Linked DNA regions of Pigmentibacter sp. JX0631. The protein of the gene in region 4 binds, or shares a complex with, the protein of the main gene of each other region. Links are inferred from orthologs where the notes say so. Each region holds a gene or a part of one and is shown on either strand. Other genes may lie near its edges. The genes, in order: ndhC, nuoB, QEJ31_RS06225 and nuoD.

What was found.
Region 1: the proteins of nuoD (region 4) and ndhC are in contact, whole or in part, in a cryo-EM structure (PDB 6ZJN), measured with the Thermus thermophilus proteins. The link is inferred for Pigmentibacter sp. JX0631 from one-to-one orthologs. Residues at the interface, in WP_223903221.1 of Thermus thermophilus: Met26, Thr27, Asn29, Gly31, Pro32, His34; in WP_096411116.1 of Thermus thermophilus: Glu45, Ser46, Asn48, Pro50, Ala51, Gly52, Glu53.
Region 2: the proteins of nuoD (region 4) and nuoB are in contact, whole or in part, in a cryo-EM structure (PDB 6KHJ), measured with the Thermosynechococcus vestitus proteins. The link is inferred for Pigmentibacter sp. JX0631 from one-to-one orthologs. Residues at the interface, in WP_011057128.1 of Thermosynechococcus vestitus: Pro17, His18, His19, Pro20, Ser21, Met22, Val25, Arg27, Met29, Thr31, Ile38, Asp39, Cys40, Glu41, Pro42, Val43, Ile44, Gly45, Tyr46, Leu47, His48, Arg49, Gly50, Met51, Lys53, Ile54, Asn57, Arg58, Pro65, Tyr66; in WP_011056552.1 of Thermosynechococcus vestitus: Leu46, Met47, Tyr48, Thr50, Ala51, Cys52, Phe54, Ile55, Glu56, Ala58, Ala59, Ile61, Gly62, Ser63, Arg64, Phe65, Asn76, Pro78, Thr89, Thr91, Lys93, Met94, Ala97, Leu101, Met123, Phe124, Ser126, Asp127, Ser128, Tyr129.
Region 3: the proteins of nuoD (region 4) and QEJ31_RS06225 are in contact, whole or in part, in a cryo-EM structure (PDB 6ZJN), measured with the Thermus thermophilus proteins. The link is inferred for Pigmentibacter sp. JX0631 from one-to-one orthologs. Residues at the interface, in WP_223903221.1 of Thermus thermophilus: Pro35, Ser36, Asp139, Gly141, Ala142; in WP_096411122.1 of Thermus thermophilus: Ala224, Glu225, Gln226, Glu227, Ala295, Trp297, Phe298, Arg299.

The regions. Positions count from the first base shown.
Region 1 is NZ_CP123622.1:1,437,970-1,441,866, reverse strand. The notes cover bases 1,114-3,897. They hold ndhC (NADH-quinone oxidoreductase subunit A), read left to right. Parts: upstream 1,114-2,207; coding sequence 2,208-2,588; downstream 2,589-3,897. Other genes in these bases: QEJ31_RS06220 (NADH-quinone oxidoreductase subunit J), read left to right, coding at 3,729-3,897; QEJ31_RS06225 (NADH-quinone oxidoreductase subunit H), read left to right, coding at 2,601-3,710; QEJ31_RS06235 (formimidoylglutamase), read left to right, coding at 1,114-2,146. In the rest of the region: QEJ31_RS06240 (acyl-CoA dehydrogenase family protein), read right to left, coding at 1-768; more of QEJ31_RS06235, read left to right, coding at 1,034-1,113. UniProt on the Escherichia coli protein: NDH-1 shuttles electrons from NADH, via FMN and iron-sulfur (Fe-S) centers, to quinones in the respiratory chain. The immediate electron acceptor for the enzyme in this species is believed to be ubiquinone.
Region 2 is NZ_CP123622.1:339,421-343,452, forward strand. What follows is about bases 677-3,595. They hold nuoB (NADH-quinone oxidoreductase subunit NuoB), read left to right. Parts: upstream 677-1,846; coding sequence 1,847-2,344; downstream 2,345-3,595. Other genes in these bases: QEJ31_RS01445 (peptidylprolyl isomerase), read left to right, coding at 677-773; QEJ31_RS01450 (hypothetical protein), read left to right, coding at 821-1,807; QEJ31_RS01460 (response regulator transcription factor), read left to right, coding at 2,347-3,117; QEJ31_RS01465 (hypothetical protein), read right to left, coding at 3,150-3,595. In the rest of the region: more of QEJ31_RS01445, read left to right, coding at 1-676; more of QEJ31_RS01465, read right to left, coding at 3,596-4,032. UniProt on the Escherichia coli protein: NDH-1 shuttles electrons from NADH, via FMN and iron-sulfur (Fe-S) centers, to quinones in the respiratory chain. The immediate electron acceptor for the enzyme in this species is ubiquinone.
Region 3 is NZ_CP123622.1:1,437,212-1,440,112, forward strand. It holds QEJ31_RS06225 (NADH-quinone oxidoreductase subunit H), read right to left. Parts: upstream 2,056-2,901; coding sequence 946-2,055; downstream 1-945. Other genes in the region: nuoL (NADH-quinone oxidoreductase subunit L), read right to left, coding at 1-81; nuoK (NADH-quinone oxidoreductase subunit NuoK), read right to left, coding at 84-389; QEJ31_RS06220 (NADH-quinone oxidoreductase subunit J), read right to left, coding at 373-927; ndhC (NADH-quinone oxidoreductase subunit A), read right to left, coding at 2,068-2,448; QEJ31_RS06235 (formimidoylglutamase), read right to left, coding at 2,510-2,901. UniProt on the Escherichia coli protein: NDH-1 shuttles electrons from NADH, via FMN and iron-sulfur (Fe-S) centers, to quinones in the respiratory chain. The immediate electron acceptor for the enzyme in this species is believed to be ubiquinone.
Region 4 is NZ_CP123622.1:699,975-704,004, forward strand. What follows is about bases 495-3,411. They hold nuoD (NADH dehydrogenase (quinone) subunit D), read right to left. Parts: upstream 2,847-3,411; coding sequence 1,143-2,846; downstream 495-1,142. Other genes in these bases: nuoF (NADH-quinone oxidoreductase subunit NuoF), read right to left, coding at 495-599; QEJ31_RS02940 (NAD(P)H-dependent oxidoreductase subunit E), read right to left, coding at 614-1,132; QEJ31_RS02950 (L-threonylcarbamoyladenylate synthase), read left to right, coding at 3,030-3,411. Also shown: more of nuoF, read right to left, coding at 1-494; more of QEJ31_RS02950, read left to right, coding at 3,412-3,713; QEJ31_RS02955 (hypothetical protein), read left to right, coding at 3,813-3,950; QEJ31_RS02960 (DoxX family protein), read right to left, coding at 4,010-4,030.

The DNA.
Region 1 (3,897 bases), 740 kb from region 4 along the record:
TTCATTTGGCTTACCAACAATTCTATCTTTTGGAATTTCTATTCCATCTACTTCCAATGGTCCAGATTGATTTCCTCTCATTCCTAATCCTTTCCAAATCGAAGGATTTGTTGTTACTTCGTTCTGAAATAAAAGGTAACAAGAAAGTTTTGAGTAATCTCCTTGAAATTCATGACTAGTTGTCTGTATTAAATACCAATCTGCAAATCCTCCTGAAGTTACCCAAGATGCTTTTTTAAAAACTTTCCATCCATTTTTTGTTTCTTGTGAATTTGAAGATTTAGGAAACCATGCATGACTTCCTGTAGATGGATCTGAATAAGCAATAGTCCCAATTAATACTTCATTATTTATTCTTGATAAAAGATTTTTAAATGTTGAATTATTACTTGCATGAAGCAGTAAAGCACTTAAAGCAGCAATATGCATTACATAACACATAGCCGTACTTGGACAACCATATCTAGCGATAGTTTCTACTATCATTGCTGCGCAAGTATGATTTTCGCCTAAGCCACCTAGTTCGATAGGTATAGTTAGTCCAAGTAAACCTAACTTTGATAATGCATTAAAACTTTCTTTTGGAAAGGTTAAATTTTTATCACATTCAATAGCTTGTGGTCTAATAATTTCTTTACAAATAATTATTAAATTATTTTGTAATTCTTTTTGTCTTTTTGTAAGAGTCCATTGTGGATCAAATTCATAACCAAGCCCCCAAAAGATATCTTTGCCCCACATTTTAGAGGATATATTGTTTGTTTTCATTTTTTCTCCTTTAATTGGTAAGCTATGTGAATACACCGGTAAGAAAAGAATTACTAAAATTCTTTTTGCAAATTGTCATAAAATAAAAACGTTTGCAAATTAATGGTATTTTTTCATAATTATATAAAATATAAGGAATAATTTGTTCAGATAAAAAATCTATTTTAATATCTTAATATAGAAATTCATATGCTTGAAAAAAATTAAGCATTGAGCAAAATTAAACGTTGCTAATTTTTTATTTCTCAAAAAATTTGGAATTAACATGACAAAAACTGTATTAAAATTTTTAGAAAAAGCTAAAATTAATGGAAGTAGTCGAAAAGAAACCCTTGGTACATCAATAAAAAATATTGAATATTTTGAAAAAAATCAAAAAAAATTAGAATTAGATTTTAATGATAAATATATTATAGTTGGAGTTCCTGATGACAGAGGAGTTATTGAAAATAATGGAAATCCAGGAGCTAAAGAGGGGCCGGATCGTTTTCGAGAAAGTTTCTATAGACTTTATGACACGAATTTAAGGATATTTAATCCTAGTACGCACAAACCATTTACAAGTAGTGAAGTAATTAATAAAAATTGTGATCTTATATCAAGTAAATTTTTTGATGCTGGAAATTTAGTACTTTCTAAATCAATAGAAGAAACTCATGAAAGACTTTCTGAAGTAGTAAATTATTTTATTAAAAAAAATGCGAAAATGATTTTTGTGATTGGCGGTGGTCATGATTTTAGTTATGGAAGCTACAAAGGCCATGTATTAGGAAAACAGAAAGAAAAAATACCAATTATAAATTTAGATGCGCATTTTGATTTGCGTCCTGTAGAAAATGGAAAAATTAACAGTGGAACTGCTTTTAGAAGAATTATTGAAGACTTTCCATTCAATATTCATGACGGCAAAGCTTTACTAGAAATAGGAATTCAAAGAGAAAGAAATCCTCAATCATTGTATGATTATGTATTTGAAAAAAAGATTCCAACAATTGAATATATGACTTTATTAAATGTTTGGAGAGATTTGTTTGCAGGACATGCGCAAACTCCTTTAGAACATATTCGCGATCATTTAGATGATTGTACAACTTTTGGGTTTGATCGATTTAAAGGCAGCGTGCATATTTCATTGTGTTTAGATATTTTTGATCAAGCCATTGCTCCTGGAACAAGTGCTTCAACACCATTTGGAGTTCAAGTAAAAGATTTGTCACAATCTTTAACATTTATTGCCAAATCCCAAACATGTCGTGTTATGGACATTGCAGAACTTTGCCCGGCAAGGGATACTCATGAAATGACTTCAAGATTAACAGCAGCACTCGTTTATCGTATGGCATTATTGCGTGAAGAATATTCTTCAAGATTAACTTGATGGTTCTCTTGTCGCATGGATGATTATGAGATAGTTGAACTCGTTAAGGAGGAACTTGCATATGGAGCAATCCGTTTATTCTATTGGTTTGAATCCTTATTTGCCAATATTGCTCATATTAGTATTTGGGCTTGCACTAGGTCTTGGAGTTAGCGGCGCATCACTTTTTCTTGGCCCTAAAAAACCTAATTCACACAAACTTGAAGTGTATGAATGCGGTTTGCCGGTTACAAGTTCCGCTGAAAACCGGTTTTCAATCAAATTTTATTTAACCGCAATTTTATTTATTCTTTTCGATATTGAAACAATATTTATGTACCTGTGGGCAACTGCGTTTGATTATTTAGGGTGGTTTGGAATTGTTGAAGTTGGATTATTTTTGGCAACTTTAGCAATTGGCTACATATATGTCATCAGACGTGGTGCGTTACGTTGGGATTAAGGAGTTTTGGTAATGTTTGATATTAGTATGACTCAAGTTATCAGCACCATTCTTCTTATGCTGCTTGGTATAGCAGTAGGTGCACAAGTGGCTCCTATTATGAGTTGGGTAGAACGCAGACAGTGCGCTATTATACAACGTCGATTGGGACCAAATAGAGTCGGTTTTTTTAAGTTTAGATTATTAGGATTAGGGCAACCAATTGCTGATGCAATTAAACTTTTATTTAAAGAAGATTTTGTTCCTCCTTATGTACACAAAGCTTTTTATGTTTTAGCTCCAGTAATTCCTGTTACTATGGGACTTGCTGTTACTGTGGCAATTCCATGGGGAAGTCATATTCTAGTTAATAATGAAGTTGTAAATTTACAAGCAGTAAGCTTGAACTCAGGATTTCTTTTGATATTTGCCTTTTCTTCATTAGCTGTTTATGGTGTTACTTTAGCTGGTTGGTCTTCAAATAATAAATATTCCCTGTTAGGTGGTTTACGCGCTTCTGCACAAATGGTTAGTTATGAAGTAGCTATGGGCCTTAGCATTATTCCTTTAATTTTTATTTGGGGAACATTAGATCTTCAAACTATGATAACGAAACAGTCTGAAATACTTTGGGGATTTCTTCCTAATTGGGGGGTTTTTCACGCACCTGTCGCTTTTATTATATTTATAGTAGCTATTTGTGCAGAAACAAACAGACTGCCATTTGATTTAGCTGAAAGTGAAGGAGAACTTGTAGCCGGATTTTTGACTGAGTACGGAGCTATGCGTTGGTCGCTATTCTTTCTTGGTGAGTACGCAATGATGTTTGTTATGTGTGTACTTACTGTTTCGTTATTTTTTGGTGGATATGAACTTCCTTGGTTATCACAGGCATATTTACTGGACACTATGACGCCTCATCTCGGTGAAGTTGTTACAAGATGGCTCTTATTACCTTTAGGTATAGTTGTTTTATTGACAAAAGTAATTATATTAATGTGGCTATTTGTTCAAGTTAGATTTACTATTCCTCGCTTTAGATATGATCAATTAATGAGATTAGGATGGATATATTTACTTCCTATCGCCCTTGTAAATCTTATAATTACTGCAATTGTCACAGCAATTGTAAAATTTCATTAATTAAGAAAAGGGACTCAAATGTTGACTCAAATATCTTTTTTAATAATGGGAATCCTCGCAGTATTTTTATCTGCTTTAATGATTACAAGAAAATGGCCAGTCACTGCCGCAATGTTGCTCATTGTTGTCATGATGCTGCTTGCTGGTATGTATGGTTTACTTGGAGCGCATTTTTCAGCTGTTTCAC
Region 2 (4,032 bases), 360 kb from region 4 along the record:
AAGGAGATGCGTTAAATAGAACTCAAGCTGAAGCAAAAAAAATTATTGAAGAAATTCATGCACAATTAGCAAAAGGTGCAGACTTCAGCAAATTAGCAAAAGACAAAAATGATGATTCCAACGCTAAAAGCAACGCTGGAAATATTGGATTTATCGATGAATCTAATATGGATCCAAAATCTGTTAGCACTGCACTAAGCCTAACTTCCCAAAATCCTTTATCTACTATAGTTGAAACCCCTTTTGGTTACCGCATTTTTAAATTTATAGAAGGTAAGCCAGCCATTACAAAATCATTTGAAGATGTAAAATTACAATTAGCTGAACAAATGATAGGAAGCGACATTAAGCAAAAGCTAGAAGCGAATCTATTAAAAGAAATAAATGAAACTTTATCAGCAAAAAATATCGCTAAATTAAACACAATATTAACTGAAAATAAAATCACATGGCAATATGTTTCAAAACAATATAAAGTTTCTGAATCATTTATTACCGAGCTTGGAGTATCAGACAGTTTGGCGCAAAATGTTTTCTCCCTTAAAAATCCTGGAGATTTAATTCAGAAAGTTTTAGATTTCGGGGCTAAAAAAGCTATTGTAAAATTAGTCTCAAAAACTGTTCCAACTAATACAAATGAACAAATTGAAGCTCTTAAAAAACAAATGACTGGAATGAATAGCCAAGAATTCGCCACAAAAACACAAAAGTATATCCTATCTTCATATGAAAAAAGTGATAAAATTAAAATCAACCCAGCTCTTCTAAATTAATTTTTTAGAGCGCAAAAAGACTTCCGATTTATTGAAAGGTACTAATTTTGCAAAGTGATGTTGATGTTTTTATTATTCAAAAACAAACAACCCTAGAGCGATATACAAGAAGTAAAATTAATATAGATTTTTTTGATTACTTGGAAAGAGACAACCAAACTCCAGTTCCTTTACAAGAAGCGCATAATGAACATACAAAAAGTAGAGATATTTTACTCAAAGCTTTAGAAAAATATTCATTGACATATAAAATATTTAATTTGGATGAATTATCTTCAAATAATATTTGTTACTATAATGATAAATGCAAAAATTCTGGTTTAAATCCAAAATTAAAATTGGTCATTTCATTAGGTGGTGATGGTACTCTTTTGCACGCAAGTCATCATGTAGGAGGCGATGTCGCTTTATTAGGAATTAATTCTTGCCCCGCACACTCTGTAGGGCATATGTGTCCTGTAGTTCCTAACGATATTGAAAAAGCCATAGGCTGTATTGTTAAGAAAGAATATTCAACAAAAAGTGTAAGAAGAATTAAACTAGAAGTTTCACGAAAACAAATTCTTCCATTGGCATTAAATGATGTGCTGCTCTGTAATCGCCACCCAGCTGCCACAAGTAGATATCAATTAGGAATTTTTTCCTCAAATTTTACTAAAGAGTTTGGTTCTGAGAAACAATTGTCAAGTGGACTTTGGGTATCTACTGCAGCTGGGAGTACAGCTGCTATTTCATCATATGGTTTTCAAAAGTTAGATCTTCTTTCATCCCAAATATTAGCAGCAGTCAGAGAACCCTACACCCCAAGAAATGAATCTTTACAATTAAAGCAATTTTCTATTGACGGAGATGAAAAATCATTGTTGTTTTTTTCTCGCATGCGCCAAGGTCTCGTCTGTGTTGATGGACCTGATTCCTGCGCATATTTGGGTTTTGGTGATACTGTAAAAATGAGCTTACCAAAGGAATGCGCAATAAATCTTGTTCTCGATTTTTTTGGTAAAGTACCTTTGTTTCCGATAGATAATGGTTAACACAAATAGTGAAATAGTATTTTATAGGAGAGCTTTTTTATGAAGCACCACAATTATGGAAGTGAATTTTACATAACAACTAAGCAAAAAGAACTTGTTGCTTGGGCAAGAAAGAACTCTTTGTGGCCTTATCCTTTTGGAACTGCTTGCTGCGGAATCGAATTGATGTCGGTCATGGGACCTAAATATGATTTAGCCCGATTTGGAGCAGAAGTCGTGCGTTTTTCTCCAAAACAAGCTGATTTATTGATTGTTGCTGGCACGATTACAGAGAAAATGGGGCCAGTAATCAAAAGAATTTATGATCAAATGCCAGAGCCAAAATGGGTTCTTTCAATGGGCGCATGCGCTTCTTCAGGCGGTTTTTATCGCGCTTATCACGTTATGCAGGGAGTTGATAAAATCATACCTGTTGACGTCTATGTTCCCGGCTGTCCCCCAACTCCAGAAGCTGTTTTAGATGGCTTCATGCAACTGCAAGAAAAAATAAAAAAAGAAGCTCTTGAAGGCATTTCAGCTGAGAAAGAAGACAAGTAAACATGAAGGAAGAAAAGCTTCGCATTCTTATCATAGAAGATGACAGAGATTTAAATAATTTATTGAAATATACTCTGGAAGCTTCTAGGGATTATGACGTCAAATCACATTTTGATGGTAATGGTGCTTTTGAACTTATTTCTCAATTTATGCCTGATCTTGTTTTATTAGATGTGATGTTACCAAATATATATGGTACTGAAATATTAAAAAACATTCGTGATAACTCTAATACAGCTGGAATTCTTGTCATTTTATTAACAGCACGTTCCCAAGAAAAAGATAAAGTAGAAGGATTCGAAGCTGGTGCTGACGACTATATTACAAAACCATTTTCTCCAAGAGAACTAATGCTTAGAGTGAATGCTTTATTACGTCGATCGCATGCCTTAAAATTTCAAAACTCTCACAATCCATCAAATAAAGATGGCGAGAAAATAAACATTCCCCAAGATCCATTAGAACAAAATAGTTCGAAAATTATTTCAGTTGGCACAATAAAAATATTTCCTGATGAATATAAAGTAACAGTGAATAATGAAGTTATTTCACTTACGGCGACTGAATATCAATTATTAGTTTTTTTGTGTGAAAGAGTAGGAAAACTGCAAAGTAGAGAAGCTCTTTTACAAAAAGTCTGGGGATATGAAGGCCAGGTTAATACAAGAACAGTCGATACCCATATAAAACGCCTAAGACAAAAATTAGGAGTTGCTGGAAGTATGATCGAAACTATTCATGGATTTGGTTATCAATTAATTGATCCTCATTGAAATTATATTTTTTGCGTTTCTCCCAACGATAATTAATGGAAACGAGTGCAATTCAGAAGGAAATGCATATAACTAGAAAAAATTTGGAATGTGGAGAAATCTTTTGTTACAAACATGTCCGGAAAAGACTCCAATACAACCTTTCTTTGTGATTGAACGGGATGTATTGCTGCAAGTTTCGCTGTGGCATTTATAAAGTCAGTTTCATTTGAAGTTTCTATTGCGGTAAACACAGCATTAATTGCCGCTTTTTCATATGGTCGTTCAGCTGCAAATTGCGTCCAATCCGCAACATTAGCGAATGAACGAGTTACATACCCTCTATCTAAAAAAGCATTTAAAGTGTTGCCCCCATTAAAACACGTTTGATTTAATGGGGCTATCAAAGCATAACCTGTGCATCCTGGATTTCTTTCCGAATTAGTAGCCATATGTTCTTTAAACTTTTGTGAAATTTTTTCTTGTAAATACTTAATATAGCCAATCTCTTCTATAGTCCTTGGGCTCATTGGCTTTCCTGATAAAGGATGTAAGACAATATTTCCACCTACAGGTCCTCTAAAAATAAAAGGACTATCGTCTCCAAGATTCGCATTTAATACTGCAGCCGAATCGTCTCCCCCTTCTCCATTATACTCAAGCCACGCATTGAAATAAGCTTTTTTGATACATGGATTTATAATCTCAAATTCATATTGTATATTGGACTGAAATGTGGAGCCAACACTAATTTCATTGTAATGACAATTATCTCTTAATTCTCTCACAAAATTTCTTCCTGAATCTGTGTTTGTTACTTCGTAAGCATGCGTGTTAACTGTGTCTGGGAGAATACCATCCATAAATTTTTTATATTTCCAAAATCCATCATTAGGATAACCTTTTATTCTTTCCATTTCGTGAAAAAATGATTCA
Region 3 (2,901 bases), 740 kb from region 4 along the record:
TTTTCTTAGCATAAATGCATTCAGCAAAGCACCAACTAATGGCAGTAAAACTATTAAAGTAAGTAATGTTTGTTGTTGCATAATTATCCTCTCAGCACTCTGAGATCATCAATCTCAACACTTGACTTAGCACGATATAAAGAAATGATAAGTGCAAGACCAATTCCTGCTTCACATGCAGCCACAGCCATCACAAAAAACATGATCACTTGCCCATCAATTGTATGAGTCATATTACTTGCACTAATAAATGCTAAATTAGCTGCATTTAACATAACCTCAATACTTAGCATCATAAAAATCAAATTTTTTCTAAACATGACCCCAAAAAGTCCAACTATGAAGAGAAGTATAGAAAAATATATTCCTAATTCAGGAAGACTTGGCATCATTCACCTTCGCTTTCTTTGCTATGACAATTGCGCCAACAATAGCTACTAATATTAAAAAACTTATTAATTCAAAAGCCCAGAGATAATCAGTAAACATTAAGGCAGATACATTTTTTACATTCTCATTCATAGATGCTGGGTAATAAGGAGGTCTAGCATTTGCAAGCGATACAGAGTTAAGACCGGAAACTAAATATCCCTGACCAACTTTTGTTCCTAGAAATAATGCAACTAAAAAACCAAGTACTGTTAAAACTAATTCACCTAAAGTAACTCTACCATAACGTAACTCTTCAGGAGGTAAATTCAAGAGCATAATAACAAAAACGAATACTACCATAATTGCGCCAGCATATACTATAATTTGTGAAACAGCTGAAAAATGCGCTCCAAGTAAACCATACATACCAGCAAGCAGCATCATGACAACAATGAGCAACATTGCGGCAGTGACTGGCCATTTTCTTGTAATCATTAAAGCAGATAAAAATACTGCGAGGATTCCCATTATTAAAAAAGATATTTGAGTCAACATTTGAGTCCCTTTTCTTAATTAATGAAATTTTACAATTGCTGTGACAATTGCAGTAATTATAAGATTTACAAGGGCGATAGGAAGTAAATATATCCATCCTAATCTCATTAATTGATCATATCTAAAGCGAGGAATAGTAAATCTAACTTGAACAAATAGCCACATTAATATAATTACTTTTGTCAATAAAACAACTATACCTAAAGGTAATAAGAGCCATCTTGTAACAACTTCACCGAGATGAGGCGTCATAGTGTCCAGTAAATATGCCTGTGATAACCAAGGAAGTTCATATCCACCAAAAAATAACGAAACAGTAAGTACACACATAACAAACATCATTGCGTACTCACCAAGAAAGAATAGCGACCAACGCATAGCTCCGTACTCAGTCAAAAATCCGGCTACAAGTTCTCCTTCACTTTCAGCTAAATCAAATGGCAGTCTGTTTGTTTCTGCACAAATAGCTACTATAAATATAATAAAAGCGACAGGTGCGTGAAAAACCCCCCAATTAGGAAGAAATCCCCAAAGTATTTCAGACTGTTTCGTTATCATAGTTTGAAGATCTAATGTTCCCCAAATAAAAATTAAAGGAATAATGCTAAGGCCCATAGCTACTTCATAACTAACCATTTGTGCAGAAGCGCGTAAACCACCTAACAGGGAATATTTATTATTTGAAGACCAACCAGCTAAAGTAACACCATAAACAGCTAATGAAGAAAAGGCAAATATCAAAAGAAATCCTGAGTTCAAGCTTACTGCTTGTAAATTTACAACTTCATTATTAACTAGAATATGACTTCCCCATGGAATTGCCACAGTAACAGCAAGTCCCATAGTAACAGGAATTACTGGAGCTAAAACATAAAAAGCTTTGTGTACATAAGGAGGAACAAAATCTTCTTTAAATAAAAGTTTAATTGCATCAGCAATTGGTTGCCCTAATCCTAATAATCTAAACTTAAAAAAACCGACTCTATTTGGTCCCAATCGACGTTGTATAATAGCGCACTGTCTGCGTTCTACCCAACTCATAATAGGAGCCACTTGTGCACCTACTGCTATACCAAGCAGCATAAGAAGAATGGTGCTGATAACTTGAGTCATACTAATATCAAACATTACCAAAACTCCTTAATCCCAACGTAACGCACCACGTCTGATGACATATATGTAGCCAATTGCTAAAGTTGCCAAAAATAATCCAACTTCAACAATTCCAAACCACCCTAAATAATCAAACGCAGTTGCCCACAGGTACATAAATATTGTTTCAATATCGAAAAGAATAAATAAAATTGCGGTTAAATAAAATTTGATTGAAAACCGGTTTTCAGCGGAACTTGTAACCGGCAAACCGCATTCATACACTTCAAGTTTGTGTGAATTAGGTTTTTTAGGGCCAAGAAAAAGTGATGCGCCGCTAACTCCAAGACCTAGTGCAAGCCCAAATACTAATATGAGCAATATTGGCAAATAAGGATTCAAACCAATAGAATAAACGGATTGCTCCATATGCAAGTTCCTCCTTAACGAGTTCAACTATCTCATAATCATCCATGCGACAAGAGAACCATCAAGTTAATCTTGAAGAATATTCTTCACGCAATAATGCCATACGATAAACGAGTGCTGCTGTTAATCTTGAAGTCATTTCATGAGTATCCCTTGCCGGGCAAAGTTCTGCAATGTCCATAACACGACATGTTTGGGATTTGGCAATAAATGTTAAAGATTGTGACAAATCTTTTACTTGAACTCCAAATGGTGTTGAAGCACTTGTTCCAGGAGCAATGGCTTGATCAAAAATATCTAAACACAATGAAATATGCACGCTGCCTTTAAATCGATCAAACCCAAAAGTTGTACAATCATCTAAATGATCGCGAATATGTTCTAAAGGAGTTTGCGCATGTCCTGCAAACAAATCTCTCCAAACATTTAATAAAGTCATATATTCAATTGTTG
Region 4 (4,030 bases):
CCTTTTTTCCCTTCTAATGAGGAAATTAGACCAGTTTCTTCTCCACAAATATATGCACCAGCTCCGGAATAAACATCCATATGATGTGTAAATCCAGAACCCATAATATTCTCACCTAAGTAACCAGCATCATATGCTTCTCGAATGGCTTGTTCACACCATTTAATTTCATTATAAAATTCACCACGCACATAAATATAACTTTTATGTGCACCAATCGCATAAGAAGCAATAATTTTTCCTTCTACTAAGGAATGAGGTGTAACTTCTGCTATGTAGCAATCTTTATAAGTCCCAGGTTCGCCTTCATCAAAATTTGTAATTAAATATTTTTCTCCAGCACCTTTTGGAACAAAACTCCATTTTAAACCGGTTGGAAAACCTGCTCCACCACGACCTCTCAATCCAGAAGCTTTCACAGTATTAATGACATCTTCAGATGTCATCCCACCTTTTAAAACTTTTTCTAATGCTTTATAGCCGTTTGCTTTTTCTTTATACGTCTTAATGCTACGCGCGTCTGGATGACCTTCAAGTCCAAGCAATATACGATACTCATCAGGCTTCCGGCCTTGGTATTCGTTTGTAATAACTGGCATGAAACAGTCTCCTTTTATTTCTTCAAATTATTTGCACAATTGATTGCTGCTTTTGGCAATTCTTTTGCACTATATTCTTTAATTAGAGCAAGAGCTTTTTCAGGTGTTACGTTATTGTGTCGATCTTTATTTATTAAAGTTGATGGAGCGTAACCACATTGCCCTAAACATTCTACACCATGCACTTCAAAAGGAAGATCTCTTCCTTCTTTCTGCGCTTTTTCAATTTCATATTTTACTGCTTTAATGGTGTCATTTGCCCCCATCAACCAACATGAAATACTTTTACAAATTTCAAATCGATATGGTTTTGGCGGACTTTTTCGATACATTGTATAAAAAGTTAAAACTTCTCTTACATCAACAGCTGAAAGGCCAAATTGTTTTTCTAACTCATTTACATCTGCATCAGAAATCCAATCTTTTTCATCTTGGATAGCATGCAAGATAGGCAAAATGCTTGAGCGTTTAGTTTCATAACGCTTGACAAATCCCTCAATTATTTTGATCAATTCTGGAGAAAAAACTGGCATAAATTGCCCCTTATCTATCAAGTTCGCCTGCAATAATATTGATACTTCCAAGTGCTGACACTGCATCAGCTAAGAAATTTCCATGCACCATTGTTGGGAATCCACTTAAGATAGAAAAACAAGGAGCACGACATTTTACTCTATAAGGGTTTCCACTGCCGTCAGAAATCACATAAAAACCGAGCTCACCATTTGCAGCTTCGTGTCTGTGATATACCTCACCTTTTGGAGGTTGGATTCCATTTATAATTAGCATAAAATGATTCATCAATCCTTCAATGTTACCGTAAACATCTTTTTTAGAAGGTAACACAATATTTTTATTTGGAACATTTATTGGTCCATCAGGCATGTTTTTAAAGCACCAACGCAAAATTTTAATACTTTGTCGAACCTCTTCCATTCGAACAAGGTAACGATCATAGGTATCACCATTTGTTCCTACTGGTATGTCGAAATCAACTTGATCGTACATCCAATAAGGTTCTTCTTTTCTGATATCGTATTCAAAACCTGTGGCTCTTAAACAAGGTCCCGTATATCCAAACTGAACGGCAAGATCTTTTGGTAATATTCCAGATCCTTTTGTCCGTTGCACAAAAATTCTGTTATTTGTTACGAGAGATTCAACATCCATATGTTTTTTTTCAATACTGTCGACTACTCTTTCACATTCAGCTAACCAGCCTTCGGGAATATCAAATCCCATTCCGCCAATACGCATTAAAGAAACAGTTAATCTGGCTCCACATAATTTTTCAAATAATGAATAAACTAATTCACGCTCTTCAAATAAGTAGAAAAAGCCTGTGATTGCTCCTAAATCTACTAAATTTGCTCCTATACAAACATAGTGATCTATTATTCTGGATAGCTCATCAATAATCATGCGCATTACTTGTGCTCTTGGTGGTACTTTAACCCCAATTAGTTTTTCAACTGTTTCACAAAATGCACTATTATTCATTGGTGCAGAACAATAATTTAATCTATCAGTATATGGAATGACTTGATTATAATTATGAGTTTCACACATTTTTTCAAAACATCTATGCAAATAACCAATTTCCACATCCATTTCTTTTATACGTTCAGCACCGTCAATAACGGACATAAAACGTAAAGTACCATGAGTTGCAGGATGTGCTGGACCAATGTTTATCCACATAAGATCTTCATGATCATACTTTTTCATCAGACGTTCACGATCTTTGTCAAAAGTATTTTCTAATGCTTCACCACGCATGGATTGATTTTTATCAGCAGGATAGTCTTTTCTAAGAGGATGCCCTTGAAATTCATGATGCGTTAAGATGCGACGCAAGTCTGGATGACCTGCAAATTGTACTCCAAACATATCCCAAGTTTCGCGCTCTGCCCAATTAGCACTTTTCCATATATGTTGAATAGTAGAGATAGATTCTTGCTCACCAACATGACATTTTACACGCAATCGTTTTTTTTCTACAGGAGCGAGTAAATGATACACGACATCAAAACGTTTGTTACGCTGAGGCCAATCTACCGCAGTAACATCAATAAGAAATTGAAAATGATGTTTGTCTCTTAAACAAAACATAACTTCCACAATTTTTTCTTTTGGGATGATAAGCGTTTGCTCCTGAGCAAACTGCTCTCTTTCCTCAAACTGCCAAGAATCAGCAGCAACAATTTTTTTTAAATCATCAATAATAGTAGCGTAAAAAGCATCCATCTCGGATATATCCTCCCCTGGCGTGCTACATTTTCGGTGCCATAAGAATTCATAACAAAACATATGTCAACTTGCCTTCAACAAAATGTGAAAGAATCTCAAGCAACCAAAAAAGATAAAATGACAAACTCATTTTCACATTGTAAAAGTTCATTCTCTCATAATGAGAAAGAAGGCAATCTCATGACTCAATTTTTAAGCATACATCAAAAGAATCCTGATAAAAGGCAGATCAAAAAAGTGATCGAAATAATTGACGGCGGAGGGATCATCCTTTCACCGAGTGAAACAGGATTTTGTTATTTAGGAAGTGCTTCTTTAGATAGCACTCATGAAAAATTTTTAAAACTTCGCCCAGGACACCCAAAAAATAAACCATTTAGTTTACTTTGCAAAGATATTTCGCAGGTAAGCAAAGTGGCGTACCTCTCAACACAAATTTTTCGTTTAGCTTCGCGAGTATGGCCTGGCGCTTACACTCTTATTCTTCCCTGCTCAAAAAATACTCCTAAAATTGCAGCTGGTCCAAAAAGAAAAACTGTTGGAGTGCGAATATCAAATCATCCCATTATTGAAAATATAGTGAAAGAATTTGATCATCCTCTACTTGTTACAAGTGTCACTGATGAAGAGGAACTCATAGAACAAGATTATTTTAATGAGGATACCAAAGATGATTTCTGGTGGACTGACGTAAATAAAATTTGGAATCAAGCAGCAAAGAACTTAATAGATATTGCAATCGACGATGGAGAACAAATTCCAATAAAGGTATCCTCTATAATTGATTTTTCACAAGAACCGCCAGTTCTTATCCGTGACGGAGGAATTGATTTAGATTTAATTGGTATTTTTAATACAAATTAATAAATTTATTTTAAATGATTATTTTAAAAACAAAACTTTACATAAATGTTTTAATAAAGTAATATCCCGAACTAGGCTTTTATTACTAGGAGGGTAATTATGAAACTAGGTAAATTTATCTGTGGAATTCTACTTGTAGGTTTTTTAAGCACTTCATGTGCAAGGATTTTGAGACGCTCTGAACAACCTGTTGTTCAGCCGAATGAGCAAGTTTCAGAAGCAATGCCATTGCGCTAATAATTAAAATGCAAAAAAAGGGAGTGTTTCTTTACACTCTCTTTTTTAATTTATAAATATTATTTTTTCTTCCAAAGCAT